DNA from 2 places in the Eubacterium sp. 1001713B170207_170306_E7 genome. Region 2 is predicted to be linked to the other one. Evidence: a T-box and tRNA genes for the amino acid it is inferred to sense, from the RefSeq annotation. Region 2 holds a T-box; the other holds one or more tRNA genes.
What was found. A T-box is a leader RNA that pairs with one kind of tRNA and senses whether it is charged. The one in region 2 lies ahead of thrS (threonine--tRNA ligase), so its partner is inferred to be a tRNA-Thr.
Positions count from the first base shown of each region.

Region 1: it encodes a tRNA-Thr, which carries the amino acid that the T-box ahead of thrS (threonine--tRNA ligase) is inferred to sense. The anticodon was not compared.

Region 1 covers NZ_JADMVE010000001.1:19,788-41,551, reverse strand. The annotation lists gene I2B62_RS00215 (gamma-glutamyl-gamma-aminobutyrate hydrolase family protein) at 1-392, opposite strand, end outside; gene I2B62_RS00210 (DUF6483 family protein) at 519-926, opposite strand; gene I2B62_RS00205 (hypothetical protein) at 981-1,247, opposite strand; gene I2B62_RS00200 (hypothetical protein) at 1,564-1,815, opposite strand; tRNA gene I2B62_RS00195 (tRNA-Thr) at 1,975-2,050, shown strand; THF riboswitch at 2,260-2,351, shown strand; gene I2B62_RS00190 (folate family ECF transporter S component) at 2,478-3,233, shown strand; THF riboswitch at 3,331-3,423, shown strand; gene folE (GTP cyclohydrolase I FolE) at 3,533-4,093, shown strand; gene I2B62_RS00180 (HD domain-containing protein) at 4,090-4,575, shown strand; gene folP (dihydropteroate synthase) at 4,591-5,397, shown strand; gene folK (2-amino-4-hydroxy-6-hydroxymethyldihydropteridine diphosphokinase) at 5,400-6,224, shown strand; gene fba (class II fructose-1,6-bisphosphate aldolase) at 6,427-7,356, shown strand; gene I2B62_RS00160 (RluA family pseudouridine synthase) at 7,448-8,416, shown strand; gene I2B62_RS00155 (Holliday junction resolvase RecU) at 8,418-8,960, shown strand; gene I2B62_RS00150 (S-ribosylhomocysteine lyase) at 8,957-9,436, shown strand; gene I2B62_RS00145 (TM1266 family iron-only hydrogenase system putative regulator) at 9,852-10,106, shown strand; gene hydE ([FeFe] hydrogenase H-cluster radical SAM maturase HydE) at 10,117-11,157, shown strand; gene hydG ([FeFe] hydrogenase H-cluster radical SAM maturase HydG) at 11,180-12,598, shown strand; gene hydF ([FeFe] hydrogenase H-cluster maturation GTPase HydF) at 12,631-13,824, shown strand; gene I2B62_RS00125 (VOC family protein) at 13,899-14,294, opposite strand; gene I2B62_RS00120 (EAL domain-containing protein) at 14,670-17,039, opposite strand; gene I2B62_RS00115 (hypothetical protein) at 17,214-18,062, opposite strand; gene thyX (FAD-dependent thymidylate synthase) at 18,104-18,874, opposite strand; gene I2B62_RS00105 (YgjP-like metallopeptidase domain-containing protein) at 19,096-19,629, shown strand; gene I2B62_RS00100 (zinc-binding dehydrogenase) at 19,690-20,811, opposite strand; gene I2B62_RS00095 (TetR family transcriptional regulator) at 20,985-21,536, opposite strand.
Region 2 covers NZ_JADMVE010000001.1:917,713-926,490, reverse strand. The annotation lists gene I2B62_RS04565 (FUSC family protein) at 1-1,562, opposite strand, end outside; gene I2B62_RS04560 (DUF445 family protein) at 1,739-2,635, opposite strand; T-box leader at 2,805-3,011, shown strand; gene thrS (threonine--tRNA ligase) at 3,108-5,021, shown strand; ribosomal protein L20 leader region at 5,071-5,190, shown strand; gene infC (translation initiation factor IF-3) at 5,165-5,740, shown strand; gene rpmI (50S ribosomal protein L35) at 5,830-6,024, shown strand; gene rplT (50S ribosomal protein L20) at 6,049-6,405, shown strand; gene I2B62_RS04535 (potassium transporter TrkG) at 6,588-7,970, shown strand; gene I2B62_RS04530 (TrkA family potassium uptake protein) at 7,983-8,651, shown strand; gene I2B62_RS04525 (RNA methyltransferase) at 8,653-8,778, shown strand, end outside.

The DNA.
Region 1 (21,764 bases), 890 kb from region 2:
AGATCCTGATAAAGGGTGCCGCCCAAAGCCACATTAAAAAACTGAAGCCCTCTGCAAACACCGAAAAGGGCTTTGTCCTGTTTCCGGACTTCATCTAGCAGGATCGCTTCCATATAGTCCCGTTCCGGTGAAACCTCATTGCAGTACTCTGTCATTTCCTGGTTGTAAAGAGCCGGATCCACATCCTGACCGCCGGTAAATAAAAATCCGTCAAACCCATCCACAAGCGCGCGGATGTCCGCTTCGTCCTTTAAAAGCGGCAGGACAAAGGGCATGCCTCCCACCTCCAGAATACCGTCCAAGTATCCCGGAAAAATCCAGATGCTGTTCCATTTGCTTGCCTGTTTTGTATCATAAAGGGGCAATACCCCTATTTTAGGTTTTTTTTCCATTCTGTTTTCCTCCAACAAAATATAAAAAAAGTATTTCCTCAAGCTTTCGCCATTGAAATACTTTAAAATAATATTACCCCAAAATCTTTAAAATAACAAGCACTTTCTTTACTGGAGCTGCTCTTGTCAGTCAATTCCAAATGCGGCCATGCGCTTGTCCAGCTCAGCAAGGGCGTCTTCATCCAAATCGTAACGGTCTAACAGATTCAAGAGGTCTTCGCATTTTTCACGGATGGCATCTGCGGTGGCTTCATCGCCTTCCTCCTTAAAAACCTCACCGTCCTCTTTTAAAAGATCGACAAGCGTCAATACCTTTTTAGGCTCGATCTCTCCAAAATTTCCCAACAGATCAAAGACGGTTTCCGACGGCAGGCTGAGAATCATATCAAGCGACATGCCCAGAAGGCTTTGATACTGGTCATTGGCCAGGGTATGACATTCCGCATATTCTTTTTTTGACCGTTTAAAAATTATCTCACTGACCGCCCGGCACATCGCCCCGATCATCTCCATTAAATAGTCATTTTTCAGCATCGCTTTCTCCTGTCTGTTCTCACCTAAAAAAAGCCCGGCGAACCGGGGCTTTCTTTATTCGGCTGTTGTATCCTCTACTACCTGAACTTCACCGCTTTCCATGTCCACGGTTATACTGACAAACTGCGTTTCATTCTTTTCGTCACCCGCTGTCAGAATCTCATCGGCATTCACATCGTCCATTGTCCAGGTAATTTTAAAAGTATTTCCTATCGTCTCAGAACTGGAGGTCATATTCTTCGTGTTCTGACGAAGGAAGTCCTGACCTATATGCTCTATAAACTTTCTTGTCGCAATTTTCTCTGCTGCGTAAACATCCATCCTTTATCCACCTCATTCTATATCATTCTATACATTTATAGATTTATTTTACCACTTTAGTCACTCTTTATCAATAAAAAGACCGGAATCTCTCTGAAAATATTTATCCAAAACCACCCCGGATAAAACATCAGGAAATAAAATCATTGACTCCAAACCTTTTATGCCTTTTCAGATTTTATATGAAAAATTTTTTGGAACAATCCCTTGACTTGCCCCACTCATTTCGCTATACTATGTTTCGATTCTAGTTCAATGGAACGCTCTGTTCAAAGCCGGAGCCTTCTGACCGACCTTCACTTGATCTAGCTTTTGTTCAAGGCATAAAACTACATTCAAGTGAAGCGCCGTTTTCTTTCAGCCATTTTCTGGATTTTTCTCTCTGTTCCATGCTGGCATCCCTTACCTGCAAAATCGCCTTATGGACATTTTCTAAAAAAACACGGTCGTTTTCCGGAATTAAAAGACCAAATTTTATACAATAAACCTTAATACGGTTCAAATCCAAGGACAGCAGTGCCTCGTTTCTTTCCTTTTCTGAACGTTCAAGTAACTGTAAGTAATTCATTTTTTAAACTCCTTTTCCATTTTTTCACTTTATATCATAAGCATATACCCAAGCGCTGCCAGCGGATTCACATTTTTTAAAAAAGGCAGTGCAAAGATTGAAAATAAAGGATTGCCAAAACAGCGCTGTTGTGTTATTATATGAGAGCTGAAATCTTAAGCTGAAGTGGCACAGATGGTAGCGCAATTGATTCGTAATCAATAGGTCAGGGGTTCGATTCCCCTCTTCAGCTCCACAAAAAAACAGAGCGGATTTACCAGATTGGTAAATCCGTTTTTTATTTAATTATTTCTGCTGCCAGTTTTCCGGCGTCCAAACCATATTTTCTCTATCTGCTCAAAACCGCCTGAATGCCTGTTTTCTGCCTGTCGTAAATGTTTAAATAATACCCTTAAAAAGCATTGCAGAATATATAAACCTATGCTATGATGAGGCTAACCAATACAAAGAGTAGACAAGGTGCGTAAAGTGTTAAAGGATGGGAAGTTGCCTTTAAACGAAAATAGGTCATTGCGGTACCTTGTCGCTTCCGCTTGTACAAATCAACAACCCTGTCCGCAGGGAGCCTGGCTGTCCAACAGATGCAGGCAAGTCTTATCCTTCGGGATACAATAGTTGTAGGCGTGCGGAAGCATTACTTTCTGAAATTGAAGGAGGTTCTCATGAAAAGTAATGCTTTATCCCGTAGCACCACCCGTACGAAACTGGTCGTCAACTGTGGTTTGCTCATTGCCATCAGCATTGTGCTGAAAATTTTATTCGAGATGTATATTCCTCTGGGCGGTTTTCCGTCTCTCAGAATCAATCTGACATCTCTCCCGATTATGCTTTCCGGCATCTTATTGGGACCACTCGCCGGTTTTATCGTCGGCTTTATTTCCGATCTGCTGTGCTTCTTCATTAAGCCCGGCGGTCCATTCTTTCTTGGTTTCACGGTTGCCAGCGGCCTCACAGGCCTGATTCCCGGCTTGCTGTGGATGCTGCTGAGAAAAAAGGAAATCAAGCATCTGGAATGGTTTAACCTTGGTTTTATCGTGTTGTCTGTTGGTGTTTTAGTATTAACCGGATTGTTCAGCTTTGAAAATGGCACAATCTACTATGCCGGTGAACCGCTGAATCCATTTGTTTTAGTGTTATTTATTGCCCTGATGGTCGGCTTTGTGATCTTCCCTATCATTACGGTCAGGCGTTCCGAGGTGTTAGGCGAATACCGAAGCGACTATATTCTGTTCATCGTCAGTGTGACCCAACTGATAACTTCCATTATTTTAAACACCTGGTTCTTAACCATTTTGTACGGCCAGGCCGTGACCGTGCTTTTACCCGCGCGGGTCATCACCAATATCTTCCTAATACCACTTTACACAATCGCCCTGGTGGGTTTACTGAAGGTATTGCCAAAATTTGTAAAAAAATAGGTTTCAGGAGCTGTGTAAAAACAGCTCTTTTTGTATTTCCAAATCTTATCATTGAAAACTCCGTACAATAGTGATAAGATAGACACAATTAATGATAAACAGAGTAGATAAGACGCGTGAAGTGTTAAAGGATGGGAAGTTGCCTTTAAACGAAAATAGGTCATTGCGGTGTCTTATCGCTTCCACTGTGCCCTACGATGGGGATTGTAGGTTGCGGAAGCACTGCTCTTTTTACCGGGCAGTGCTTTTTGTGTTTATTTTTAATAATCTTACAAGCGTTCAATATTGGAGGAACACAAATGAACAAAGAAAAAATTATGGAAGCTGTTACCATGCTGATCGAAGCTATCGGCGAAGATCCCCAGCGTGAGGGCCTTGCGGAAACACCGGACCGCATTGCAAGAATGTATGAAGAAATCTTTGCGGGTATTGGACAAACCGCCGAAGAACACCTGTCAAAATCTTTTACCATCGAGTCCAATGATCTTGTCATTGAACGGGACATCCCTTTTTATTCCATGTGCGAACATCATTTCCTGCCTTTTTATGGCAAGGCCCACATCGCTTACGTGCCAAACGGTAAGGTTGCCGGTCTCTCAAAGCTGGTACGGACTGTAGATGTTTACGCTAAAAAGCCCCAGCTCCAGGAAAAACTGACCTCGGAAATCGGCAATGCCATCATGGAATACCTGGATGCCCAGGGCGTAATGGTCATCATCGAGGCTGAGCACCTGTGCATGAACATGCGCGGGGTTAAGCGCCCCGGCACTAAAACCGTAACCGCCATGAGTGACGGTATCTTAAAAACAGACGCCAGCCTGAAAAATGATGTCTATAATCTTTTGGGCATACGGGCATGAGCTCTGAACTTACCCAGACCAACCGTCTGCTGAATCTTCCGCAATACCAGGATTATCTGCGCCGTATTGAAGCCCATGAAAAGAACCGCCGGCTCTGCCGCCACAACCTGGCCCATTTTCTGGACGTTGCCAGAATTGCCGCCATCATTGCCCATGATGAGGGGCTTAAGCTGGACCGGGATCTTATTTACACCACCGCCCTGCTGCACGACATTGGACGTTTTGTCCAGTACGAGGACGGAACGCCCCATGAGAGGGCTTCCCACGATCTGGCCGCCGGTTTTCTCAGGCAGCTGGATTTTTCACCGGAAGATCAGTCGGTTATCCTGGACGCGATCCTGTCTCACCGCACTTCTGGCACCCAGGGCTTTAACGCTGTTTTTTACCGTGCCGATAAAAAATCCCGGGCCTGCTACGGCTGCGGCGCCCGGGATGAATGCAACTGGAGCGATGAAAAGAAAAATTTAGAAATCACCTATTAACCCCAAGGAGACAAAATGAAAATTGGCAATAAAGATTTTGATTTAAAAAACCAGGTCTATATGATGGGGATTTTGAATGTCACGCCGGATTCTTTTTCGGACGGCGGACGTTTTGATTCCCGGGACCAGGCCCTGCGCCACACCGAGGAAATGCTGAAAGCCGGCGCTGACATCATCGACATCGGCGGAGAGTCCACAAGACCATCCCACACACCTCTCGGCGAAGAAGATGAGCTGAAACGCGTTATTCCCATGATCGAAGCCATCCGAAAACGCTTTGACGTCCCCATTTCCATCGACACCTACAAGGCAAACGTTGGTGAAGCCGCCATCGAAGCCGGGGCCAGCCTCATCAATGATGTGTGGGGCTTTAAACGGGAGCCGCGCCTGGCCGAGGTTACGGCAAAACACCAGGTTCCCTGCTGTCTTATGCACAACCGCACCAATATGGACTATACTGATCTGATGGCCGATATGCTCACCGATCTTCAGGCGTCCATCGACATCGCTCTGGCGGCTGGCGTTTCAAAGGATGCCATTATCCTGGACCCTGGTATTGGCTTTGCCAAAACAGGGGCGAACAACCTGACCGTCATGCACCATCTGGAGGAACTTCAAAAACTCGGCTGCCCGGTACTGCTTGGCACCTCCCGGAAAAGCTTTATCGGCAATACACTGGACCTGCCGGTAGATGAACGCCTGGAGGGAACCATGGCCACCACTGTCGTCGGGGTGATGAAGGGCTGTTCCATCATCCGGGTGCACGATGTCCTCGAAAACAAACGCGCCGCGCTGATGACCGCCGCCATCATGAGAGGCTGACCATGGATAAACTTTACATTAAAGACCTCGAGGTCTTTGCCAACCACGGCGTATTTGAAGAAGAAAAAAGGCTGGGACAGAAGTTTGTCATCTCTGCAACCCTTGAGCTGGATATGCACGCCGCCGCAGTTACCGGCGATCTGACCAAATCTGTGAATTATGGTGAGCTCTGTGCTGAAATCGAAGCAGAGTTTCAACGGGAAAACCATGACCTGATCGAAACCGCCGGAGAAAAGCTGGCGGACTATATTTTGAGCCATTATGACCAGGTAAAGGGCGTGACCGTTTTAGTAAAAAAACCCTGGGCGCCGATCCACAAATCCCTCGATTATGCCGCCATCGAAATCAACCGAAGCTGGCACCGCGCTTTCGTGGCCTTTGGGTCAAATCTCGGTGACCGTGAAAAAAACATCCAAACCGCCATCAACCTGTTAACAGACCGGAAGGATATCCGCCTCATTCAGAAATCCAGCATTATCGAAACCGAGCCCTGGGGTTATGCCGATCAGGACGCCTTTTTAAACGGCGCGATGGAGATAGAAACCACACTGTCCCCCGCGGATCTGATGACCCTGCTGCTGGAAACCGAAAAGCAGCTGAAGCGTGAACGCATCATTCACTGGGGGCCGCGTACCCTTGATCTGGATCTTCTGTTTTATGACAGGCTGGTATACGACCACCCGCACGTCACACTTCCCCATCCCAGAATACAGGACCGGCTTTTTGTACTGGAGCCCATGGCGGAAATCGCCCCCTGGTACATCCACCCTGTGCTGGGCAAAAGCATGACCGAGCTTATGGAGCAATTAAAAAAGACTGAGTCATAAGAATCTTATGCGCTTTTTCAATCCCACCACGGACAAAAACGTTCCCGGTAAAATCAGGTCTTTTTCCCTGATTTTACCGGGATTTTTATTAAAATTTCATTAATTTAAAAGTTTGGTATTGTTAAAATGACCCAATAAGAGTATACTAGTAAGTGAAATAAATCAAACAAATTTAAACGAGCTACGACTCAGGAGGTTTGAAATGGGATTAGTAACATCTACTGAAATGTTTAAGAAAGCATATGAAGGCAGGTACGCTGTCGGCGCTTTTAATGTAAACGATATGGAGATTATCCAGGGCATCGTTGAAGCCGCACAGGAAGAACAGGCGCCCCTGATTTTACAGGTGTCCGCCGGCGCCAGAAAATATGCCAATCCGGTTTATCTTAAAAAGCTGGTTGAAGCAGCGGTTGAGACCACGGACCTTGATATCTGTCTGCATCTGGACCATGGCGCGGATTTTGAAATCTGTAAATCCTGCGTTGACGGCGGCTTTACCTCGGTTATGATTGACGGCTCAAAATACCCCTTTGAAGAAAATATCGCGCTGACAAAAAAGGTTGCCGATTACGCCCACGACCACGGTGTCGTGGTGGAAGCCGAACTCGGAAAGCTGGCGGGGATTGAAGACGCTGTGAACGTAGGTGACCATGAAGCCTCCTTCACCGATCCGGACGAAGCCGTCGAGTTTGTCGAAAGAACCGGCTGCGACTCTTTAGCCATCACCATTGGTACCAGCCACGGCGCTTTTAAATTTAAAGGCACTCCGAAACTGGATTTCCCAAGACTGGAAAAAATATCCGGACTTCTGCCCGGCTACCCGCTGGTGCTCCATGGCTCTTCCAGTGTTCCCAAAGAATTTGTCGACCTGTGCAACCAGTATGGCGGCGCCATTCCCGGCGCACAGGGCGTGCCGGAGGATATGCTGCGTGAAGCCGCCAAATGGGGCGTGTGCAAGATCAATATTGACACCGATTTAAGACTGGCCATGACCGCCTCTATCCGTAAGGTTTTTGTGGAACAGCCGCAGGTCTTTGACCCGAGAGAGTACCTTGGACCAGGCCGTACCGCCATTAAAGCCATGGTTGCCCACAAGCTCAAGGACGTTTTGGGCTGCGCAGGCAAGCTTTAAACAAAAATAAATATCCAATCCGGAATGCCCGGCATTCCGGATTTTTTTATGGTATAATCATTCTACAATCCATAAAAAGCAAGGAAGTTTTATGAAACAATATACCATTGATGAAAACTCAGGAAACCAGCGTCTTGACCGGTACCTGTCCAAGCTGATGCCCCAGGCGGACAGAAACTTTCTGCAAAAGATGCTGCGCAAAAAAAGAATCAAGCTCAACGGCGGCCGAGCCGAGCCTAAGGATACAGTCCACAGCGGCGATACGGTTCAGGTTTATTTTTCCGACGAAACCATTGAAGGCTTTCAGGAAAAAAAATCCCAGCGTCATTTTGATCTGACACCGGAAATCAAAAAAATATTTGAGCCGCCAGTCTATGAAGACGACCATCTGTTAGTCATCAACAAGCCCGCGGGCCTTTTAAGCCAGGCCGATGCCTCCGGCGATATTTCACTGATCGACGCGGCCCGGACCTACCAGAAAAAAAACGCAGCTGACAACACAGAAGCTTTTGAAGTCGTCATTTCCAACCGGCTTGACCGCAATACCAGCGGCATTATCCTTATGCCAAAGGATTACCCGACCCTGCAGGCTGTTAACGCCGCCATCCGGGAGCGCCAGGCCTTAAAGGAATACCATACCATTGTATCCGGCGTGCTGGACACTCCCGGCACCCTTACCGGCTTTTTGGCAAAGGATACCGGTGAAAACAAATCCACCATTGTCAACCAGGCGGAAAAGGGCGCCAAAGAGGTCCGGATGGACTACCGTCCCCTCGCGGACAACGGTAAATTCACGCTTCTGGAGGTCACCCTGCACACCGGCCGCTCTCATCAGATCCGTTCTCAGCTCGCCAACTTCGGCTTTCCAGTCATTGGCGACCACAAGTATGGCGACGCCGCTGTGAACCGTCAGTTCATTCAAAAATACAAGCTGAAACACCATCTGCTCCACAGCCGCCACTATGCCATAAAAACCCTTGATTATGACTTCACAGCACCTTATCCGGCGTTGTTTAAGCAGCTTTTAAGGGATCTCAAACTGGACAGGGAGGCACTGTAGCATGGGGTACTGGCACAGCCGCGGCCTGCGCGGCAGTTATCTTGAAGAATGTATTAACCAGACCAACAAAATCTACCTTGAGCAGGGGCTGGCCGTTGTCCAGAAGCTTCCAACCGCCATCAAGCCCATCGAGCTGGACCCGGGCAAGGGCACCATCAAGCTGGCTTATTTTGAGGAAAAAAGCACGGTCGACTACATGGGCAATGTCCAGGGTATTCCCATCTGCTTTGACGCCAAGGAAACCAACCAGAAGCGGCTGCCCATCGCCAATATTCACGAGCACCAGATCGAGTTCATGGACGCTTTTAACCGGCAGGAGGGCTTGTCTTTTCTCATCGTTTGGTTTAAACTATTTGATGAACACTACTTATTGCCCTACGAGACCCTAAAGGCCTACTGGGACGCGGCCAAAAAAGACGGGCGCAAGTCCATTCCCTACGCCGCCTTTGATAAAAAATATCAGATTCATCCCTGCGGCAATATTTTGGTACACTACCTTGAGACGCTTAACGTCTACTTAAATAATAAAGGAGAAACATTATGAAAAAAATCGCAAGCTTTACCGTTAACCATATTGATTTATTGCGCGGGATTTACGTTTCCCGAAAAGACTACTGCGGCGACGACTGTATCACCACCTTTGATATCCGCATGAAGGAGCCCAACCGCGAACCGGTCATCAATACCGCTGAGCTTCACACCATTGAACACCTTGGCGCCACCTATCTGCGCAATGACCCTGAGCTCAGCGAAAAGATTGTCTATTTTGGACCCATGGGCTGCCGCACCGGCTATTACCTGCTGATGAAGGGCGATCTTAGCTCAAAGGACGTCGCACCGCTGGTAACAGACCTGTTTAAGTTTATGGCTGATTTTGAGGGCGATGTGCCCGGCGCTGCACCGAGAGACTGCGGCAATTACCTGGACATGAACCTGGGAATGGCAAAATACGAGTCCAGAAAGTTTCTGGATGAGGTCTTAATGAACCTGACCGACGCCAATCTTATTTACCCCGAATAAACTTTACAAGATGCTTTCTGCGGGCCGCTGATGTAAACCAGCCGCCCGTTTTTTAATGAACGCCTGGTAAAAGAACCCTGAAACGCTTTGACAACAGTAAAATTTTGCGCTTAAATTAAAAAATATTGCAACCGGTTAAAAACTGTGCTATAGTAAATTCATACCAGCGGTCAGGCTGTCCGAGAGGCTTCGCGCCAATCCTAAGCAATGCCGCCGGTTTTACAAAAGTATCGTGCTGAAGGTAAGGGATTTCCCAAACCGCGAAGGCGGGCAGATAACCACGGGTTGCCAATGTGATCATTTTTATTGAAACCAGGCAGGCCTTATTTTGTTATGGTCGCTCCCTGAGCCTTTTTTCGGCACAGGGAGCTTTTTGCATTTTGATACTTTTACATCACCAGGAAAGGAAGATGCTATGGAAACACGAATCGCATTAATCGGAATCATTGTTGAAAACCCCGAATCGGTAGAAAGCCTTAACGCCATTTTACATGATTACTCGGAGTTCATTATCGGCAGAATGGGCATTCCCTATAAGCAGCGCGGCGTATCCGTTATCAGCGTGATTGTCGACGCGCCCACGGATGTAATCAGTGCATTATCCGGCAAGCTGGGCATGCTGCCCAATGTCAACGCCAAGACGGTTTATTCTAAATTGCCATCGCAGTAAATCGTAAAGGATGAAAAATTTAATCTGCAAGCTGGAAAAAAACGCGTCGCTTGAAAAAACAGAATGGATTGATCTGATTGCCGGACAGACGCCGGAGCTTTCCGCCTTTCTCTTTGAGAAAGCCCGCCGCCAGGCCCAAAAGTATTACGGCAACCGGATTTATACCCGCGGGCTCATTGAATTCACAAATTACTGTAAAAACGATTGCTATTACTGCGGGATCCGCAGAAGCAACGCCTGTGCGAAACGCTACCGGCTTTCCGGAGCCGACATCATGGACTGCTGTGCCGCAGGCTACAAGCTGGGCTTCAGGACCTTTGTCCTCCAGGGCGGCGAGGACCCCTGGTTTAACGATGACCGGATGACCCGCATTGTCGCGCGTATCCGCCAGGCTTATCCCGACTGCGCCATTACCCTGTCCTTGGGCGAACGCAGCCCGGAATCCTATCGCCAGCTCTACGACGCCGGCGCGAACCGTTACCTCTTACGACATGAAACCGCCGACTTTTCCCATTACCGCACGCTGCACCCAGAGGCACTTTCTCCCGAAACGCGCCAGAGCTGCCTGCGCAGCCTTAAGGCGATCGGGTATCAGGTCGGCACGGGCATGATGGTCGGCTCACCCGGACAGACCGCCGGACATCTGGCCGAGGATCTTTTATTCATAAAGTCACTGGAGCCGGCCATGGTGGGGATCGGGCCCTTTATTCCCCAAAAGGATACCCCTTTTGGTACAGAAAAGCCGGGCACGCTTGAGCAGACCCTGTTTTTAATCGGGCTGATCCGGCTCATGCTGCCCAATGCCCTGATACCGGCGACCACAGCCCTTGGCACCATTGATCCAAACGGCCGTGAAAAGGGTGTGCTGGCAGGCGCCAACGTGGTAATGCCCAACCTTTCACCCCTTTCGGTAAGAAAAAAATATGCCCTGTATGACCATAAAATCTGTACCGGAGACGAGGCCGCCGAGTGCCGCTCCTGTCTTGAGCGGCGTATGCGGCGGATCGGCTTTGAGTTAGCCACAGACCGCGGCGACGCGGTAAAAAAATAACTTTAGTTAAGGAAGTATCAAAATGTATAATAAGGAATCATTAACCGCAACCGAATTCATTAACCATGAAGAAATTTTAGAAACCCTTGCCTATGCAAAAGCCAACAAAAATAACCGGGAGCTCATCGACAGCCTCATCGAACGCGCAAGGGACTGTAAGGGGCTGACCCACCGTGAAGCCGCTGTCTTACTGGAATGTGACCTCGCGGACGAAAATGAGAAAATGTATTCCCTCGCCAAGGAAATCAAGCAGCAATTCTACGGCAACCGCATCGTCATGTTCGCCCCCCTTTACCTTTCAAACTACTGCGTGAACGGCTGTGTCTACTGCCCTTATCACCGTCAGAACAAGCATATCCGCCGAAAAAAGCTGACCCAGGAAGAAATACGCAATGAAGTCATTGCCCTTCAGGACATGGGCCACAAACGTTTGGCGCTGGAAACCGGCGAAGACCCGGCTAACAATCCCATCGAATATGTGCTGGAAAGCATCGAGACCATTTACGGTATCAAGCATAAAAACGGCGCGATCCGCCGTGTGAATGTCAATATTGCCGCGACCACCGTGGAAAACTATAAAAAGCTCAAGGACGCCGGCATCGGAACTTATATTTTATTCCAGGAAACCTACCATAAGGAAAACTACGAAAAGCTTCATCCCACGGGGCCAAAGCATGACTACGCCTACCACACCGAAGCCATGGACCGTGCCATGGACGGCGGCATTGACGATGTGGGGATCGGCGTTTTATTTGGGCTCAATATGTACCGGTATGACTTTGTAGGCCTCTTAATGCACGCCGAGCATCTGGAAGCCGCAAAGGGCGTTGGGCCGCACACGATCTCTGTGCCACGTATCCGTTCGGCAGACGATATTGATCCGGATTCCTTCTCCGACGCCATTTCTGACGAAATCTTCCAGAAAATCGTCGCGGTGCTGCGCATTGCCATGCCCTACACCGGCATGATTATTTCGACCCGCGAATCCCAGAAAACCCGTGAAAAGGTTCTGGATCTGGGCATCTCCCAGATCAGCGGCGGCTCCAGCACTTCAGTCGGCGGCTATGTCGAGCCTGAAAAGGAAGAGGACAATTCCGCCCAGTTTGACGTCAGCGATACCCGTACCCTTGATGAAGTGGTAAACTGGCTGCTGCGGCTAGGCTATATTCCAAGCTTCTGCACAGCCTGCTACCGTGAAGGGCGCACCGGAGACCGGTTTATGAGCCTGGTGAAATCCGGCCAGATTGCCAACTGCTGCCAGCCCAACGCGTTGATGACCCTGAAGGAATACCTTGAGGATTACGCCAGCCCAGATACGCGGGCCAAGGGCGAATTTGTCATTAATGAGGAATTAAGGGAGATTCCAAAGGAAAAGGTACGGACCATCGCTCTGGAAAATCTCAAAGCCATTTCTGAGGGCAAACGGGACTTCCGTTTCTGAGCCTTTTGCCAGACACTGAAAAAGGAGTACTTATGAGTTTAACATCCACCCCCCGCGCCAACCGGCTGCATATCGGTATCTACGGGAAACGCAACAGCGGTAAATCTTCATTAATCAACGCCCTGACCGGTCAAAAAATCGCACTGGTATCGGATGTGGCCGGCACCACCGCTGATCCTGTTTACAAATATATGGAAATCCACGGCATCGGGCCCTGTATGTTTATCGACACTGCCGGGTTCGACGACGTCGGTGAGCTTGGTGAAATGCGCGTTGGACAGACCCGCAAGGCCATGGACAAAACGGATATTGCCCTTGTGGTCTGGGGCGATACCCGTAGCGAGGAAGAATATGACTGGATCGAAGCCTTTAAAAAGCGCAGCACGCCGGTTATTCCCGTTATCAACAAATCGGATATCCTAACAGACATTGAGCCGCTGGCCCAGGAAATCGAGAGCCGGCTGGGCGTACCGCCTCTGGTTGTCAGCGCGAAAACAAGTGACGGTATGGACCGTATACGGGAAGCCCTGATCCGTTCCCTGCCCAGGGACTATGAGGCTGAGAGCATTACCGGCCGCCTGTGCGCAGACGGCGATCTGGTCATGCTGGTCATGCCGCAGGACACCCAGGCCCCCAAGGGACGGCTCATTCTGCCGCAGGTACAGACGATCCGTGAGCTTTTGGATAAAAAGTGTATTGTCCACTGCGTTACCGCTGACCGGCTCAATGAAGCCATGGCCTGTCTGGCAGACCCGCCCAGGCTCATTATCACAGATTCTCAGGTTTTTAAAGCCGTTTATGACAAAAAGCCCCCTGAAAGCAAGCTCACGTCCTTTTCTGTGCTGTTTGCGGCTTATAAGGGGGATCTGGATTATTTTGTTGCCGGGGCCAGGGCCCTTGACCGCCTGACGGAAAACTCCCGGATTCTCATTGCGGAGGCCTGTACCCACGCGCCCCTGGAAGAGGATATCGGCCGTGAAAAAATCCCGAATATGCTCAGAAAGCGTGTCGGCAAGGGACTGAGTGTGGACGTCGCAGCCGGAAATGATTTTCCGGCAGACCTGACCCCCTATGACCTGGTCATTCACTGCGGCGGCTGTATGTTTAACCGCAAGCATGTGCTTTCCCGGGTCGAGAGCGCCCGCAGCCAGGGCGTACCCATGTGTAACTACGGCGTGGCCATCGCCCATTTGTCCGGTATTTTAGATAAAATTGACCTGAAATAAAATAAAGGAGGGACTGCCGGCATTCCGCGGACAGTCCCTCCTTTGCGTTGATCCGTGATAGCCGAAACCCTCTGTCACACAAACTCAGCAATCACGATCTCATTTCCCTCAATATCGCTTAAGCGAACTTCGTAAGTTCCCCAATCATACCGAATGGCTTCTGACAACGGAACGCCTTTTTCCTTTAAGCATTCCATTGTTAAATCAAGGGCGTTAGTTCGGAATACAAAGGACTGGTGTCCGGTCGGCTGTACGCCGCATTTTTGGCAGTCCCATATACAAAGCGTGGGCGCGTTTTCCATAAAGCCAAAATAAACCCCGTTTGAGTGGTCATCATCGGTTTTAATAACGGGGATTTCCAGCATTTTTTCGTAGAACGCAATCATTTCTTCCGCCTGTTCAGAAAAAATATTTGTGCAGTAGTATCCTGTGATCATCTTCTCACCATCCAATAAGTATTTTTCATCCAAACCTAAAATCTTAATAATCTTCTTTTGTTCCCTTTAGCCGACCAAGACAGCTTTTACCAATACAGCGTAGCGCTCACCATAGGCCTGCACCTCACTCCGGGCCATTGTGGTGCGAAGCCGGCAACTGTGTTGCTCCTATTCTACCATAAAGTGACTATTCTGTCGATTCTGTTGTTTCCTCTCTCCCCGCATGACGCTGATAGAAAAACCATTTTCCACACCCCGGCAAAATTGCCTGAAAGTCTTTTCACCGGCTGAAAATCCAACATAACGGAATCGGGATTGAATGGCCGGACACCAACGAAACAAACGACAAAACGGCATAGTCCTAATGGACTATGCCGCGTGCGGTGACAAGCGTTCTTTTTTACCGGTTTAATCCTTCTTTTTAAGCAGCTCCCAGAATTCCTCTTCTTCAAGAGGCTTGGAGTAGTAATAGCCCTGGACATAATCTGCGCCGCAGCGAATCATCCAATTCAGGTCTTTTTCGGTTTCGACCCTTTCGGCAACAACCCTGACCTCTCTGATCTTGATCATTTCAATCATTTTCCTGACAAACTCAAACTGCTCCTGATTCTGCTGCACCTGCTGCACCAAACGGTGGTCCAGCTTAACAAAGGCAAAGGGGACCTGCGAAAAATAGGAAATGCTGCCCTCACCCGAGCCAAAATTGTCCATGATAATACAAATGCCGGCCGCGTGCATCTGGTTTAGCACATCGATGGCCGCCGGGAAGGACTGCAGCAGCAGGGCTTCGGTAATCTCAACACAAATCTGGTCCGGTGTAATACCGGATTCTCGAATAATGTTTAACGTCTTTTTCCCATAATTCTGATCTACCAGCTGCTGAACCGACAGGTTCACTGTAATGCTCTCAATGCTTGTTCCCTGGTCAGACAGAAACTTCATGGTCTGGCAGGCCTTTGACAGCACCAGCTCGCCGACTTCTGTGACCAGATTGTGCTTTTCAGCAATCCGGATCGCCTCATAGGGCGGGATGTACTGCCCGTTTTCATCCTGAAGCCGCATCAGGGCTTCGGCCATTGTGTAGCACTGTTTCCGGTAATTATAAACCGGCTGGTACCAAACGTCGAAATCCTGAAGTTCAATCTGCCTGTTCAGCAGCTCAAGAATTTTCTTCTCACGCTCCATGTCGTTAAACACAGCCTGATTATAAACGACAGCGCTTTCCTCACTGTATTTTTTGGAAAAGCTGAGCGCATGCCAGAGGTTGATCACCAGGTCCTTGGCATTGCCGCCATGCTCGGGGTAACGGCAGATGCCGATCTTATATTTAAGCTGAAAGCTTGCCGCTCCAACGGTTATCTCCGAATCCATTAGCTTTTGAAGCTCAAGCTGTATTCCGTCGTCACCATCCTGCATGGCGTTAATGCCCATAAAGCGGTCGCCGTAAACGTGATAACTCCGGTCGCCAAAAATCTTTTCAAGCCCCTGGCTGATGCTTAAAAGAATCGCATTGCCCGTCTCAACTGAAAAAATACGATTATATTTTCCAAAATCTGCCACATCGAGCATATAAATGGTAAAGGGTTCCTTTTTACGGATCAGCCGCTGAATATCCTGATAGCCTTTTGAAAAATTGGCCACACTCAGATGAAAATCCTCAAAGGCGGCCTTTTCAAGCTTTTTACAATAGCTTGACAGGCTGTCGGAAAGGGCGTTCAGGTCATGATCATTGTACTGTCCAAAGTCGAGTTCCTCCTCGCCGTCAGACATCCGCTGGCACCGTTCCCGCATTTCCCGCAGCGGACGTTTCATCCGGCTGTAAAAGAGATAAAGCGCGAACCCAAAAACAAGCAGCAGGATGATGGTCAAAACAATCTGATAAGCCGAGTATTCCAGTACTGTCCGGAAGATTGTGCTGCTGTTCACCGAGGTCATAAGAGCCATGGGGTATCGCGTATCTCTGACCACGAAGCCCAGCATTCTTTGCCCGTCAGGGTTAAAATAGGTAAAAGATTCCTGCTTGTTCTCCGTTTCAATCATTCCCTCCAGCAGGCCGGAGCAGCTATTGATTTTTTCATTGGCTTTGCTGAGACTGAGGTCCCCTTTCGTGGCGACCGGCATCCAGCTGTCGCTGTCAAACAGAACAGCGCCCCACTCATTTTCATCGTCAGGCAGGTTGATAAAATCGTTGTCGTAATACAGGCTGACACAGCCAAGATAGGTGCCGCCCTCCGACCAGACCGGTGCGCATACTTCCACCACCGCTTCATTTTTGTAAGTGGTGAAGCACACCCGGTAGGGTTCATTCTGAAAAGAATCGGGGTTATTTTCTGTCGTGCCCATATCCAGCTCATCCACAAACTGCAGCTCAGTATTTTTAAGATAAGCCTGGTTGTCCTTTCCTAAAACACGTATGCCGACATAGTTTGGCATAAGCTTAACCGCCTCTTCGACCACATGGATGGCTTCTTTTTCCTGAGCTTCGCTGGCAGCGATACCGGTTCCGCTCTCCAATAATGTAGCAATGCTTTTGCTATTACTGAGATAAAGGGTTTCATCACCCAGGTGGTCAATGGTATCCGCGAGCATCGCTTCCGACGTTTCTGTCTGGCGTCTGAGGTTATCTTGATAAGTATCCAAGTTAAAAAAGTACGTTAAAACCACGGATCCAATCAACATCGCCACAAATACCAAAATCAGGATGCGCAGAAGTGTGAAATAAAAGCGGTTGCTGTTCTGCTCTTTTGGAGAATGCTTCTGTAAGATTTGACGCTTCATAGTATATCCTTAAACCTTCTACTTTGGGGGTATGGTTTATTATACCATACGGATATACTTATGTCTACCACAGAAAACGGTATGAAATATTTTTGTTCAACAAAAGCTGCACAAGCTAAGCTTTACGGGCATAAAAAAACATTCCGGCATGTGACCGGAATGTTTTATGTTTTCTCAGGACTCTTTCTTCCTGCCCTTTTTATCATCCTTGGTGTCATCTGACCGGCCAAGCATTTTATCAAAAAGACGTTCTAAAAGATCTTTCTTTTTACCCTTGTCTTCAAAGTCCTTGGTACGGCGGTTAATTTTATTGGCCATTCCCTTGGCAATCTGAATGGTTTCAGAGCTTTCGTTTGGCAACAGCGCATTCCACTCTCTGAAAAGCTTGCCGTTTACCGTCATGGCCTCATAGTTGATGGCCAGCACCCGGTACACGTGGTGTCCGTTGTCATGCTCTTTCACCTTGACTCTGGCACGGTTCCAGGAATGGTAACGGCCCATCATATAAGCCTGATCCACACCGATAACAGAGCAATACGGCTTGTTATTGGCTCTCAGACGGAAAGAATTCGGCGCAATCAGCACAAAGATGACCGCAGTGACTGTAAAGAACAGGCCGAAAGCAACCGCCAGCATCTTGCTCTCTGGGCTCAGCAAAAAGAACAGGATGACGGATAAAACAATCACAATTGCCAGTAAAATAAAAAATTTCTTTTTGCTGGCCTTTTTCTGGATTTCGTTGAGCTCGCCAATAAAGCTTTCATACAGAGCATCATCGTAATCCCAACGGATTTTTTCTTCGTCGCTCTTCATGAAATTCTCAAATGCTTTATAGCGTTTGAAATAATACAGGGCATAGAGGATGCCGCCGGCGATCAGGATAATTCCAAAATAATTGCAATAGAACTGGTATGGGCCGATATCCGCCACCATACCAGGTACAAAGACCACCAGGACGCCCAAAACCGACGCGACCAGCGATAAAATAATGTTCAGCTTTAATGGATTTTGAATGTCATTCATACTTACTCCAACCTTTTTTAATTTTTATGCACACCTGTCCTTTATAAAGCTTTAAAGGTTTCCCGAACTTCATTGATCTTGCCGCAGCTCATTGCGCCTTCAGGGCAAGGGCCTTCCACGCAGCGCGGTCCGGCATTTTTAAATAAGATCGGTGCAACCTTGCGGCATTCCACCAGCATGGCGATGGCACAGGCGCGGATTTCCCACTGGGCACGCATGCAGCAGCGCTGGTTAAAGAAATGCAGCAGCTCACGGACATTCATAGTGACCACAATCTTTGTTTCACAGGCGTTTGGCAGCACAAAGCGGGCATCCTCGATCCCTTGCTTTTCAGCCATATTTGCCGCCTGCTTTTCGGATTTTCCTTCAGCCATCAGCTCCTGCTTATGTTTTTCGATGAGCTTTTCAGCGATTACATCATAAGAATGCTGGGCATTTTCCATGGCGCGGATATACTCTTCCTTCGCCTCCGGAATATTCGCAATCTCGTAGGGTACAATATAATTAAACTGTCCCTCGGTGACGTAGCGCTGGGATTTCTGGCTAAAGCTTGCCATCCGGTGGCGGACCAGCTGGTGAGTCAGGGCACGGCTCACCCCTTCGATGGCAAAGGTAAAACTGGCATGTTCGATGGGAGAGGCATGCCCCATATCCATCAGACGGTTTAAAAATTTATCTACATTTTCCGGTGTCAGATCCTCCATTATTTCCGCAGCACCAGCGTGGGAATAACAGAGTTTAGCAGCAGCAGCCACAAGCTTTTCCGGTTCGGGGGTATGCTCGATTAACGTAACACTGAGTTTGGTTTCCATTGTTTTCTCTCCTTTGTTATGAGCGTAGTGATTTTGTCCTGAACAGACAATGCTATTATTATACCATTTATGTGCGCTCCCGCAAAATGAAATATGAAGATAAATTTCATCAGTTAAGATAAATTTTCAGTTCCACAAATTATTCCCTTTTCCCGCCAACTATTTATTAACCCCATTGGTGTGAAAACGTGTATAATAAAAAAAGATTTGGAGGTAGCACCATGTTTAAAGGACAAAAAATCACGCCGGAGCACGATAAAGTATACCGCTATGAAACCGGCGAACGACATAAATACTTAGGGCATTTCTACACCCTTTCGGTTATGCAGACAAACGCATCGCCCAGTGTACGTATCCAGGGCGAAAATATGATCATGGAAGTCAATGATCCGGGCAACCGCAAGCAGAAGGAGCTGGCGCTGGATATGTGGTACCGCGAGCAGGCCCGGGAGGTGTTTGTTCCGATTCTGGCCGAAGCCATCGTAAAGGCCGCAAAATACTGTCTTCAGATGCCGCAGCTCAGAATTTACCGCATGCTGGACCGCTGGGGCTCCTGTTCACCCAAAAGCAAGATCCTGATCCTGAACCTTGAGCTCATTAAGGTTCCTATCCCCTGCATTGAGTACATTGCCCTGCATGAGATGATTCATTTTAAATATCCCAGCCACGATTTTGGCTTTAACTCAGCCCTCGGCAATCTGATGCCGGACTGGAAGCAGCGTGAGGATTTTTTAAACACCTATTATCCGATTTAAGAAAAAAGGGAGGCGCCGTTCAGATGAACGGCCGCCTCCCTTTCTGATTGCTGCCAAAGCTTATTTAAAATCGACCCCCTGGGGCATAATGGCGATCTTGACGCCGGTCATGGCAATGTTGGTTTCCATTGCCTCGGTGGCATGATCCAGATCAAATTTATCGGTTACCAGCAGCTCGACTGGGATATTCATTTCGGCGGCTTTCTTGAAAAAGCCCAGAGTCGTGATGTATTCGTTGGCGCCGTAAACCCAGGACCCAACAAGGTTAATTTCCTTATTGCACAGGTCGAAATGCGGGTTGATGGTACAGTCGCCGTTATCGACAAAGAAGCCCATTTCACAGAATCCGCCGCCGCGGCGCACATATTTAAAGGCGTCGGCCGCCGCTGCCGGGGAGCCGGTGCACTGGAATACAAAATCCGCGCCAAAGCCGCCCGTAAGCGCCTCTACCTTTTTAACACGTTCTTCGATGGTGGTCAGCTCCTTAAAGTTAATGACCTCGGTCGCGCCCATTTTCTTTGCCAGCTCCAACCGTTTGTCAACGCCGTCAACCGCAATGATGTTAACCGTGCCCGCTGCGTTTAACACGGCGGTCATCATCAGCCCAATGGGGCCGCAGCCCTGAACCAAAACCGTTGACGCCATATCAATCAGGTTGAGCTTTTTCGCCCGCTGCAACGCGTGAACAGCCACAGCTGCCGGTTCAATCAGCATTCTCTGATCAACGTTAAATTCATTGACGACAAAAATCGAGGAATCCTTGCGCACCAGAATATGCTCTGCAAACCATCCGTCTAAATGCACATCATCATCGGGGATCAGCCCGTATACGCCCAGGTTTTCACAAAGGTTGGGCACTTCGGGAAAACGTCGGCAGTAGCCGCAGTCGCCGCACAATAGCACCGAGGTAACCACCTTATCCCCCACCTTGATCGGGTCGCCCTTTGTATCAATCTTGACATTTTTCCCAAGCATGACGACTTCGCCGGTGCCTTCATGGCCGAGGGTAACCGGCGCAATGCCAAAGGGGTCCCCCTTGTATTCATGCACGTCCGTTCCGCAGATACCACAGCCTTCAACTTTAACCAGAATTTCATCATCGCCTATGCTGTCCGGCAGAGTAAATTCCTTAATCTCCACCTTTTTAGGTCCCATTAACATTGCGTTTCTTGTCGTTGCCATAATTCTTCCCTCCTTGATTTGAATAATGATGACGTTTAACATCGTCCTTAAATTCATTATATATCCTTTTAAAGCGAAGGCAAGTGACACTTTTACCGGAATGTCACATATGTGACATTCCGGTAAAAGTGTCAAAGTCCGGACCCCGGCCTTGTATCTGGAAAATCTCTGGCTTAATTCAATTCTGAAAGCAGGCCTTTCAGACGTTCGGGCATGGCCTCTGCCAAAAGGCGCGCCATGCCTGCCGGATCGGTCTCAAGCTTGCCGCAGACAAATTCTACTGTCATTTCCATTGATCCCCGGCAGTACATTTCCAACAAAAAACGGACATCCGGGTCCAGAGGCTTGCCTGTTTTTCGGATAATGACAGCCTCATACATTTTGTAGATCAGGTCCATATCGTATTCAAAAAGGGAATTACAGCTGCTGGATTGAAAGGCGGCTCTGAAAAAGATGATATCCTTTAAAATCAAAGTGTACTTTTGGGTTAATCCGTCGATAAGCGTCAAGCTGACGCCCATCTGGCGGATGGTGTTTTTGGCCAGCTTTTCAAAATACCAGTTCACAAGATCATATTTATCAATAAAATGGCGGTAAAAGGTCTGGCGTGTCAGGCCGCAGTGGTCCGTTATCTCCCGTACCGTTATTTTATCCAGGGGCTTTACCGCCGCCAACGCCTTGATGGATTCGGCAAAACGCAGACAGGTTTTTTCATTCGCATTCATTCCCAGCACCTCGCAGCTTTATTTATTTCATTATACATCATGTTTCTAATTTTATACATATAATATTCTTTTGAGAACTAACAAATTTTTACGAATTGCCCTGTCGGCCGCGGCGGGCCGTCGCGTCGCGCTTCTTTACACTATTGTGCTGACACGAAAAATTTAACAAAATGCAATTTTTCATAATTTTCAGCCGAAAATATACCGTTGCAAAAATTCCATTTCAAG
Region 2 (8,778 bases):
ACAAGCTTCTGCTGCCCTGATAAACTTTCCAGCTGTCCGCCGACCAGGTGGAGGTTCAGAAGGTTCTCATAAAGCAAAGGACCGGCTTCCTGCTTTTCTGCAAGATTCCACAGATTATAGAGAATAAACAAATCCGATTTAAAAAGGCTGGTGAGCTCATATCGAAAGACGTCCTGTTTGCGTGTTCTGAAGATAAAGATTCCTCCAAGTACTGCGATGGAGACACCTCCAATAACACAGAAAACCCGGAATAATACCAGGTCCATGACGCCCAGTTGTGGCAAAAACATAACGGAGGTCATTTGTGTACTGATCATGGTACTGACAATCGAGCTTTTTATGGTCAGCATAAAAACCAGACCAATAGCGACGGTAAGCGGCAGGCGGATGGACGCTGGGATATACTGTGTAACAAGAACAAAGAAAATCATTCCCAGAATGGTGCCTGTAACCTTAAAGGCTGCTTTTCTCAGTGTGTCGCGGATATAGATACTGGCAGATAAATACCCCATAAGCGGTATCCAGTAGCCATGCCACTCATTGAGCGGAATATTGAACCAATACGGAATATAGTGTGCGACAGCAGTACAGGCAGTGACAATCACAGCGGTCTGCAGTGCGAAACGCATCTGAAAAAAATCGAGACTGAACCGGCGGCGCAGGCTGAAGGACTTGTAACGAAGCCCCTCTTTAATGGAAGTGTTAAGATCTGTGCGGTGACTGTCATCCAGCAGACGGTCCCGAAGTGTCTCAAGAATCAACAGAAGCTCCCGATTCAGGCGATTTTCGGTTAGGGATGGCCTTTTTAGAAATGCCTGCAGATCAGCTGCTAATAATTGGGGATCTTCTGCTTTTTCCATTCGATCCCCCAAAACAGAGAATTGAGCCTGATCACTGGTGGGAAGCTCTTGTGAAGCTGCGCCGATAGCCTGGAGTACTTGTCCCAGTTGTTCGAGGCAGAGCATTAAACCATAAGTATATTTCTGTCTGCCGTTCATCAACCCCATTTGTCTGAAAACAGCGGGATAAATATTGCTGCTCAGCTTCTGGGAAAGGGCGTCCAGCTTTTTATCGATTGCTTCATCTTCCTTTTTGATTTTTTGGCCCAATAATTTAAATCCAGTTCCTGCGCAGGCGAGCGCTTCCTGTATAAGAGGATCAACGGCTGGTGTTTTTTGCCGTTTTTGCAGCAGAAGCGTTATTCCGGTACAGACAGCCAGGCAGTAAAGAAGGGCCAGAATACGAATCGGAAGTGCTGCCAGTGTTCCCGGGCTGATCTGCATAAGGATAAAGGCCATGCCGGGAATATAGTAATTTGTTTTTAGAAACTCATTGGCATCGGCATAGATCAGGAAAAAAATCAGTATAAAACCAAAAATAATCAATGTGGCAAAATGCATAGAAACCAGAGTTCCTAAAATGGCGTAACCAACCAGCCACAGGGCGTCAAGCAGCATATTAACAATGGACAGGCAGTTTTTAACCATTGTCTGGGTGTATAAAAGAAAAACAAGAGCGATAACCGCGTTGCTCCGGCCGAAGAGCAGAATAACAGACCCCATAAGTAACAAACCGAAAACGATGGCGGGTAAGGCTTTCGGCAATGCTTTAAAGAAATTTTTGATGGCTTTTATAATTGAGATCACTCCTTAAGGTTTTTCTTTTAAAATACCCTTTTGAGAAAAAATAAAGCAATAAAAAACGATTCTGACCATTTTCAGAATCGTTTTTATTGCTTTTAGAAGAAATTCATAATTAAGCCCATAATCATACCCAACAGACCGCCGAGCCATATAATGGCGTTTAGTTCTTTTTTCATGATGCTCAGAATGATTTTTTCCATCTCCAGAACATCGAAGCCATTGATCTGATCTTCTACCAGCTGGGGAATATCCAGAGCGGCGAGCGCCTTGGACAGGTTATTTTCAACCATATTATGATAGGCTTTAAGCAGACTTTCCTTTACTTTTGGCACACTTGAGCCAAAGCGTTCATAGAGCTCAGCCAGACTGTAATCCAGTATTTCATGGCTTTCGCGGTTTACCAGATTACCGATTATTTCCTCGCCGCGTTCAAAGACCATATTGTTGATTGTCTCCTTGAGCTTTTCACGGATACCAATCATGGTATTGTCACTGACCATAAAAGAAAAAGCTGAAAAAAGCGAATTGTTTTTGATTTCTTCCATGGCCGCATCAGCGATTATATCGCCGACATCCATCTGGCATACCTTACGGTAAAGCAGGGCAGTTGCTTTTTCAGTGGTGGTATTTGCCAGCGCTTCGGTTTTTTCTTCGTCAGTATAATGAATGATAACTTCGCGAATGGTCATGGGGCTGTCTTTGTAGGTTTCAATTTTGTTATCAATATAACCGCTGATTTTAGCGTCCATTTCCGGTGACAAAAGGCCGCGGCTCAGAACCTCTTCATTTACAAGTGTAGAGCCGATGACAGCACCTACGGATTTTGCTATTCGCGGTTTTTCCTTTGGAATAATCCCGGGTGTGAAGGGAAGGGTCCAGCCCCAAAATTTGACTGGCTTCAGTGGCCGGAACAGCATGCGTATGGCAATGCCATTGGTGATAAGACCAATAACGGCGCCGACCAATGGGCCGATTAAAAAGTGTAGATCCAATATGATCACTCCTTTATAGTAATGATTGGTTATTATAGTATTATAACGATCACGCTTATAAATGTCCATCCTCAAGTTTAACTTAAAACCATTTAAATTTACATAAATATTTTCAAAAAGGTGTTGAATCTTTTGGTGTTTAGGGGTATACTGTGTATAAATTAAACATTTAAAGATGATGACTGGGAAGAGTAAGTTAAACGAAGGTAACAGAGAGCAGGCATGATGGTGGAATTGCCGCAGCCAATCCTTAACTGAAGACCCCCCCACGAGTTGGCTGTCAAATGCAGTACCGGAAGACTGTCCGTTATCAGTATCAGAGTGGGTATACCGTGTATACCAATTTGGGTGGAACCGCGTAATGAACGTCCCATTGTCAACGACAATGGGACGTTTTTAATATTCTGTTCCGTTCAGAAGAAAATAATCGATTTAATCGAAATTAACTTATCAATTTTATGGAGGTAATCTTATGAACATAACTTTAAAAGACGGTTCTGTTAAGCAGTATGAACCTGGAATCACTGTTTATGATGTGGCGAAGGATATCAGCGAGGGACTGGCGCGCAATACAATGGCCGGCGAGTTAAACGGCGAGCTGGTAGACATCCGCAGGCCCATTACTGAAGACAGTAATTTAAACTTATTAACCTTTGATTCTGAAGGCGGCAAGCATGCTTTCTGGCATTCTGCATCTCACCTTATGGCTCAGGCCATCAAACGTATCTGGCCTGAAGCGCAGCTAACCATCGGTCCGGCCATCGATAATGGCTTTTACTACGACATTGATTTAGACCACACCTTAACACCGGAAGACCTTGAAAAGATCGAAAAGGAAATGAAGAAAATTGTTAAGGAAGCGCCTGAAATTGAATACTATACAAAATCCAGAGAGGATGCGCTGAAATGGGCAGAGTCAGAGGGTGAGACCTATAAGACCGAGCTGATCAACAATCTGCCGGAGGACGCGGTCATTTCCTTCTATGGCCAGGGTGAATGGGCTGACCTGTGTGCAGGCCCTCATATCCGCAACGCATCACAGATTAAGGCGTTTAAGCTCTTGAGCCTTGCCGGTGCCTACTGGCATGGTGACGCCAATAACAAAATGCTCCAACGTGTCTACGGGATTGCTTTTCCTAAAAAATCCGAGCTTGACGAATATTTACAGCGCTTGGAGGAAGCTAAAAAACGTGATCACCGTAAGCTGGGCAAAGAATTAGACCTTTTCTCAATGCATGAAGAGGGACCAGGATTCCCGTTTTTCCATCCTAAGGGAATGGTTCTGCGAAATGAGCTTGAAACTTTCTGGCGCACCGAACATGCGAAAAAAGGCTATAAGGAAATCAAGACACCGATTATGCTGAATGCTGATCTGTGGAGACGCTCAGGCCACTGGGATAACTATAAAGAAAATATGTATTTTACTGAAATTGACGGACAGGAGTTTGCGGTCAAGCCAATGAACTGCCCGGGCGGCATGCTTGTTTATAAAACAAGACAGCACAGCTACCGTGAGCTGCCTCTGCGTATGGGAGAGCTGGGCCAGGTACACCGCCACGAGCTCCACGGAGCACTTCATGGACTCATGCGTGTCCGTACCTTTACTCAGGATGACGCGCATATCTTCCTGACCATGGACCAGGTAAAGGATGAGGTGATCGGGATCATTGATCTGGCCAATGAGATCTATGATATTTTTGGCTTTAAGTATAAGGTTGAACTCTCTACCAAGCCGGAAAAGGCCATTGGCAAAGATGAAGACTGGGAAGTCGCAACCGCGGCGCTGCGTGAAGCGCTGGAAGCAAAAGGGATGGATTATCAGCTGAATCCTGGCGATGGAGCGTTCTACGGTCCTAAAATTGACTTCCATCTGGAAGACAGCATTGGCCGTACATGGCAGTGTGGCACGATTCAGCTGGATATGCAGATGCCGGAACGTTTTGATTTAACCTATGTCGGCAGCGACGGTGAAAAGCATCGCCCGGTTATCCTGCACCGTACTATTTTCGGGAGTATTGAACGTTTCCTCGGCATCTTAATTGAACACTTTGCCGGAAAATTTCCGCTTTGGCTGGCTCCGGTACAGGTACAGCTTATCCCGGTGTCAGATGCACACGACGCATTTACCAAAGAAATTGCCGCTAAGCTTGAAGATGCAGGTATCCGAGTAGAGATTGACTTCAGGGATGAAAAGATCGGCTACCGTATTCGTGAAGCGCAAATGCAGAAGATCCCGTATATGCTGGTTATCGGCGATAAAGAGGTCGAATCTGGACGCCTGAGTATCCGCAATCGCGATACTGGCGAGCAGGAAACTCTGAAAATTGACGAATTTAAATATCGCCTGGCTCAGAACATTGCGAATAAATCTTTGGTTTTAGATTAATTTTAAAAAGTGCTTGACAATTATTTATGGTTGCTATATACTGGTTAAGCAAACAAAGCAGAGGTGTCCACTTCTCACCTGGTCTTTTTAACAAGGCGGGTTCATAGCAATTTAAGTAATTGATTGTTTAATGCAGGTGGACTATGTCTACCTGCATTTTTGTTTTAATAAATACCCATAAATGGAGGTGTATTACTATAGCAAGAGAAGTTCAACACGAAATTAACGAGGAAATCCGTGATCGTGAAGTCCGCGTAATTGATGCAAACGGAGAAATGCTGGGTGTGATGCCAACAAAAGAGGCACAGAAACTGGCAGATGAAAAAAGTCTGGATCTCGTTAAGGTTTCTCCTAACGCGAAGCCGCCGGTCTGTAAAATTTTGGACTACGGTAAATTCCGTTATGAAGAAATGCGACGTGTTAAAGAAGCAAAGAAAAACCAGAAAGCGGTTGTTATCAAAGAAATTCGTATGTCTGTACGGGTTGAGGAACACGACATCATGGTTAAAGTCAAAAACTGCGTTAAGTTCTTAGAACAGGGCAATCGTGTCAAAGTATCCATCCGTTTCAGAGGCCGTGAAATGGCTTATACGGATCAGGGTAGGGGTGTTTTACTTGACTTCGCTGAACGTGTAACTGATTATGGTACGGTTGACAAGCCACCAAAAATGGAAGGCCGCAGCATGGTTATGTTCTTATCCCCCAAAAAGGATAAGTAAGCTAAGCCTATAATGGTATAACTTGTTATACTTCATTATATAAATAAAATAAAAAATAAGTTGACGAAGATAGGGAGGAGGAATCGACTATGCCAAAAATGAAATCCCATCGTGGTGCTGCAAAGCGCTTCAAAGTGAAAAAATCAGGTGTGATCAAACGCGCTAAGGCTTATAAAAGCCACATCTTAAATAAGAAAAGCCAGAAGAGAAAGAGAAATCTTAGAAAAGCTGGTTACTTAGTACCAAGCGACGCAAAAGTTGTTAAAAAAATGTTAATGAAATAATAGTGAGCAAGGAGGAAAATTTTAATGGCTAGAATTAAAAAGGGCGTTAACGCCAAAAAGAAGCATAAAAAAGTATTAAAACTTGCAAAAGGCTATTATGGTGCTAAAAGCAAGTTATACAGACCAGCGAACGAAGCAGTCATGCGTGCACTGCGTTCTTCTTACAGAGGTCGTAAAGAAAAGAAAAGAAATTTCAGAAGATTATGGATTACCCGTATCAATGCCGGTACCCGTATATATGGTTTAAGCTACAGCAAATTCATGTTTGGCCTGAAACAGGCTGGCGTTGAAATGGACCGTAAGATCTTAGCTGATTTAGCAATGAATGATATTAATGCATTCGCAAAATTAGTTGATGTTGCCAAAGAACATCAGGCTTAAGCTTTAAGAACCAAGACAAAAAACTTCTCAGTCCTTGGGAAGTTTTTTTTATGTGATATTTTCACCATGTTGGGTAATAGTCTCCTTTAGAAAAGGATTCATTGCAGCAAACGATCTTGCTTTTTTTTGACAGAATGGTACAATAGGTGAAAGCAAATAAAATATTTACTTGGAGCAGACAAATGATAAACATTGTTAAAAAAGGCAGCCGTATGGCAACCTTTATGCGGCACCGCTCCCCGGCCGAAATTCTGATGTTCGGCTTTGCGGCGGTAATTTTACTGGGGGCAGTGATTTTAAATCTGCCGGTCTCCAGTGCTTCCGGCCAGAGTCCGGGATTTTTGAATTGTTTATTTACGGCGACCTCCAGCGTATGTGTCACCGGACTGGTGGTTGTGGACACCGGAACCTACTGGTCGTTGTTTGGTCAGATTGTCATTATTCTCTTAATTCAAATCGGCGGTCTTGGCTTCATGTCTCTGATGACCATTTTTTTTGTGTTGGCAGGTAAACGCATCACGATTAAAAATCGTCTGCTCATTCAATCCTCTGTCAACTCCGACAGGGTACAGGGGGTTGTGAAATTCACAAAATATATTGTTGTTTCCTGTTTAGTGATCGAAGGTATCGGAGCACTGCTGCTATCTTTTGTATTTGTTCCGGATTATGGGCTGGGAAAGGGGATTTATTTCGGCATCTGGCATTCTATCTCCTCTTTTTGCAACGGCGGTTTTGATCTGATCGGCGGCTTTCAGAGCTTTACGGGATATGCCAATAATTTCCTGTTGAACTTTACTGTTTGCGCGCTTATTGTTGTCGGTGGACTTGGCTTTGCTGTTACCAGTGAAATTGTCAGCTACCGGACAACCAGACGGCTGAGCATGCATTCTAAAATTGTTTTAAGCATCACTGCGATTTTAGTGCTGGGTGGTGCAATATTGTTTTATATCTTTGAGCATGCCAATCCTGAAACAATGGGTGGACTGCCATGGTATGGCAAGATTTACGCAGCTTTCTACCAGTCTGTTACACCGCGTACTGCCGGCTCTAACACCATAAGTCAGACAGGGCTTAACCCAGTTTCCAAGGTGCTGACCATTGTGCTGATGTTTATCGGCGGATCGCCCGGATCAACAGCCGGCGGAGTTAAAACCACGGCCGTGGCCATGATGGCGATCACGCTGTTTACCGAGCTTATGGGTCGCAAGGATGTCACCTGCTTTAAACGGCGCATCCCTGAGATTACCATTAAACGGGCCGCCTGTGTACTGACCATCGGTATTTCGATTATCATCGCTATCATTATGGTTTTAATGGTCTGTGAACCCGGGGCGGACCCCATGGCAGTTACCTTTGAGGTGTTTTCGGCTTATTCCACAGTTGGGCTTACCTGCGATTTAACACCGCAGCTCCATGCCTTCAGCAAAGTGGCGCTGATTATTACAATGTTTATTGGTCGTGTCGGTCCGTTGACGATCGCATATGTTATTACCAGAAAAGAAAGAAAAGAACTTGAGAATAAAGGCCAGTTCAAGCTGCCTGAGGGCAATGTCTTGATCGGTTAAAAGGAGCATAAATTGAAGGAAAAACAATTTGCTATTCTGGGGCTTGGCCGTTTTGGCGAAGCGCTTGCCATTACTTTAAGTGAGTTGGGATCAAATGTGATCGTTGTTGATAAAAATGAGGAGAAGGTACAGAATATTGCCAACTATGTCACCTACGCAGTTCAGGCCGACGTCTCAGATATTAATGCTCTGAAGTCCATCGGGTTAAAAAATGTCGATGCCGTTATTATTTCCATTACCTCGGATATTAACAGCAGCATTATGGGCGTTGTCAACGCGCAGGAGCTCGGGATTCAGGAGATTTACGGAAAGGCGAATAACGCACAGCATGAAAAGGTTCTGCTCAAGCTGGGGGTTAAAAAGGTCTTTTCTCCAGAGCGGGATATGGGCGAGCGTGTTGGACACAGTCTTTATTCCGGCGATTTTATCGACGCCCTGGAGCTGGATACAGATCATTCGATTGTTGAGGTTGACGCTTTGCATAAATGGGAAAATCAGGCGTTGGAGTCTTTAGATATGCGTACGAAATATGGACTCAACGTCATTGCCATCCGCTCTCAGGATCATTTGAACGTATCTCCGGTGGCGACAGACATTATCCGGTCCGGTGACAAGCTGGTCGTTATTGGTGACAACGCTGATATAAACGATGTAACCCGTCTCTATCAGGCTGGAAATTAAAATGATGACAGAAGAATTGATCACCTCCCGTCAAAATGCTGCGGTTAAAAGTGTTATCAGGCTGAAACAGAAAAAAAACAGAGACCGAGAAGGGCTGTTTATTCTGGAGGGCACCAAGCTATTTATA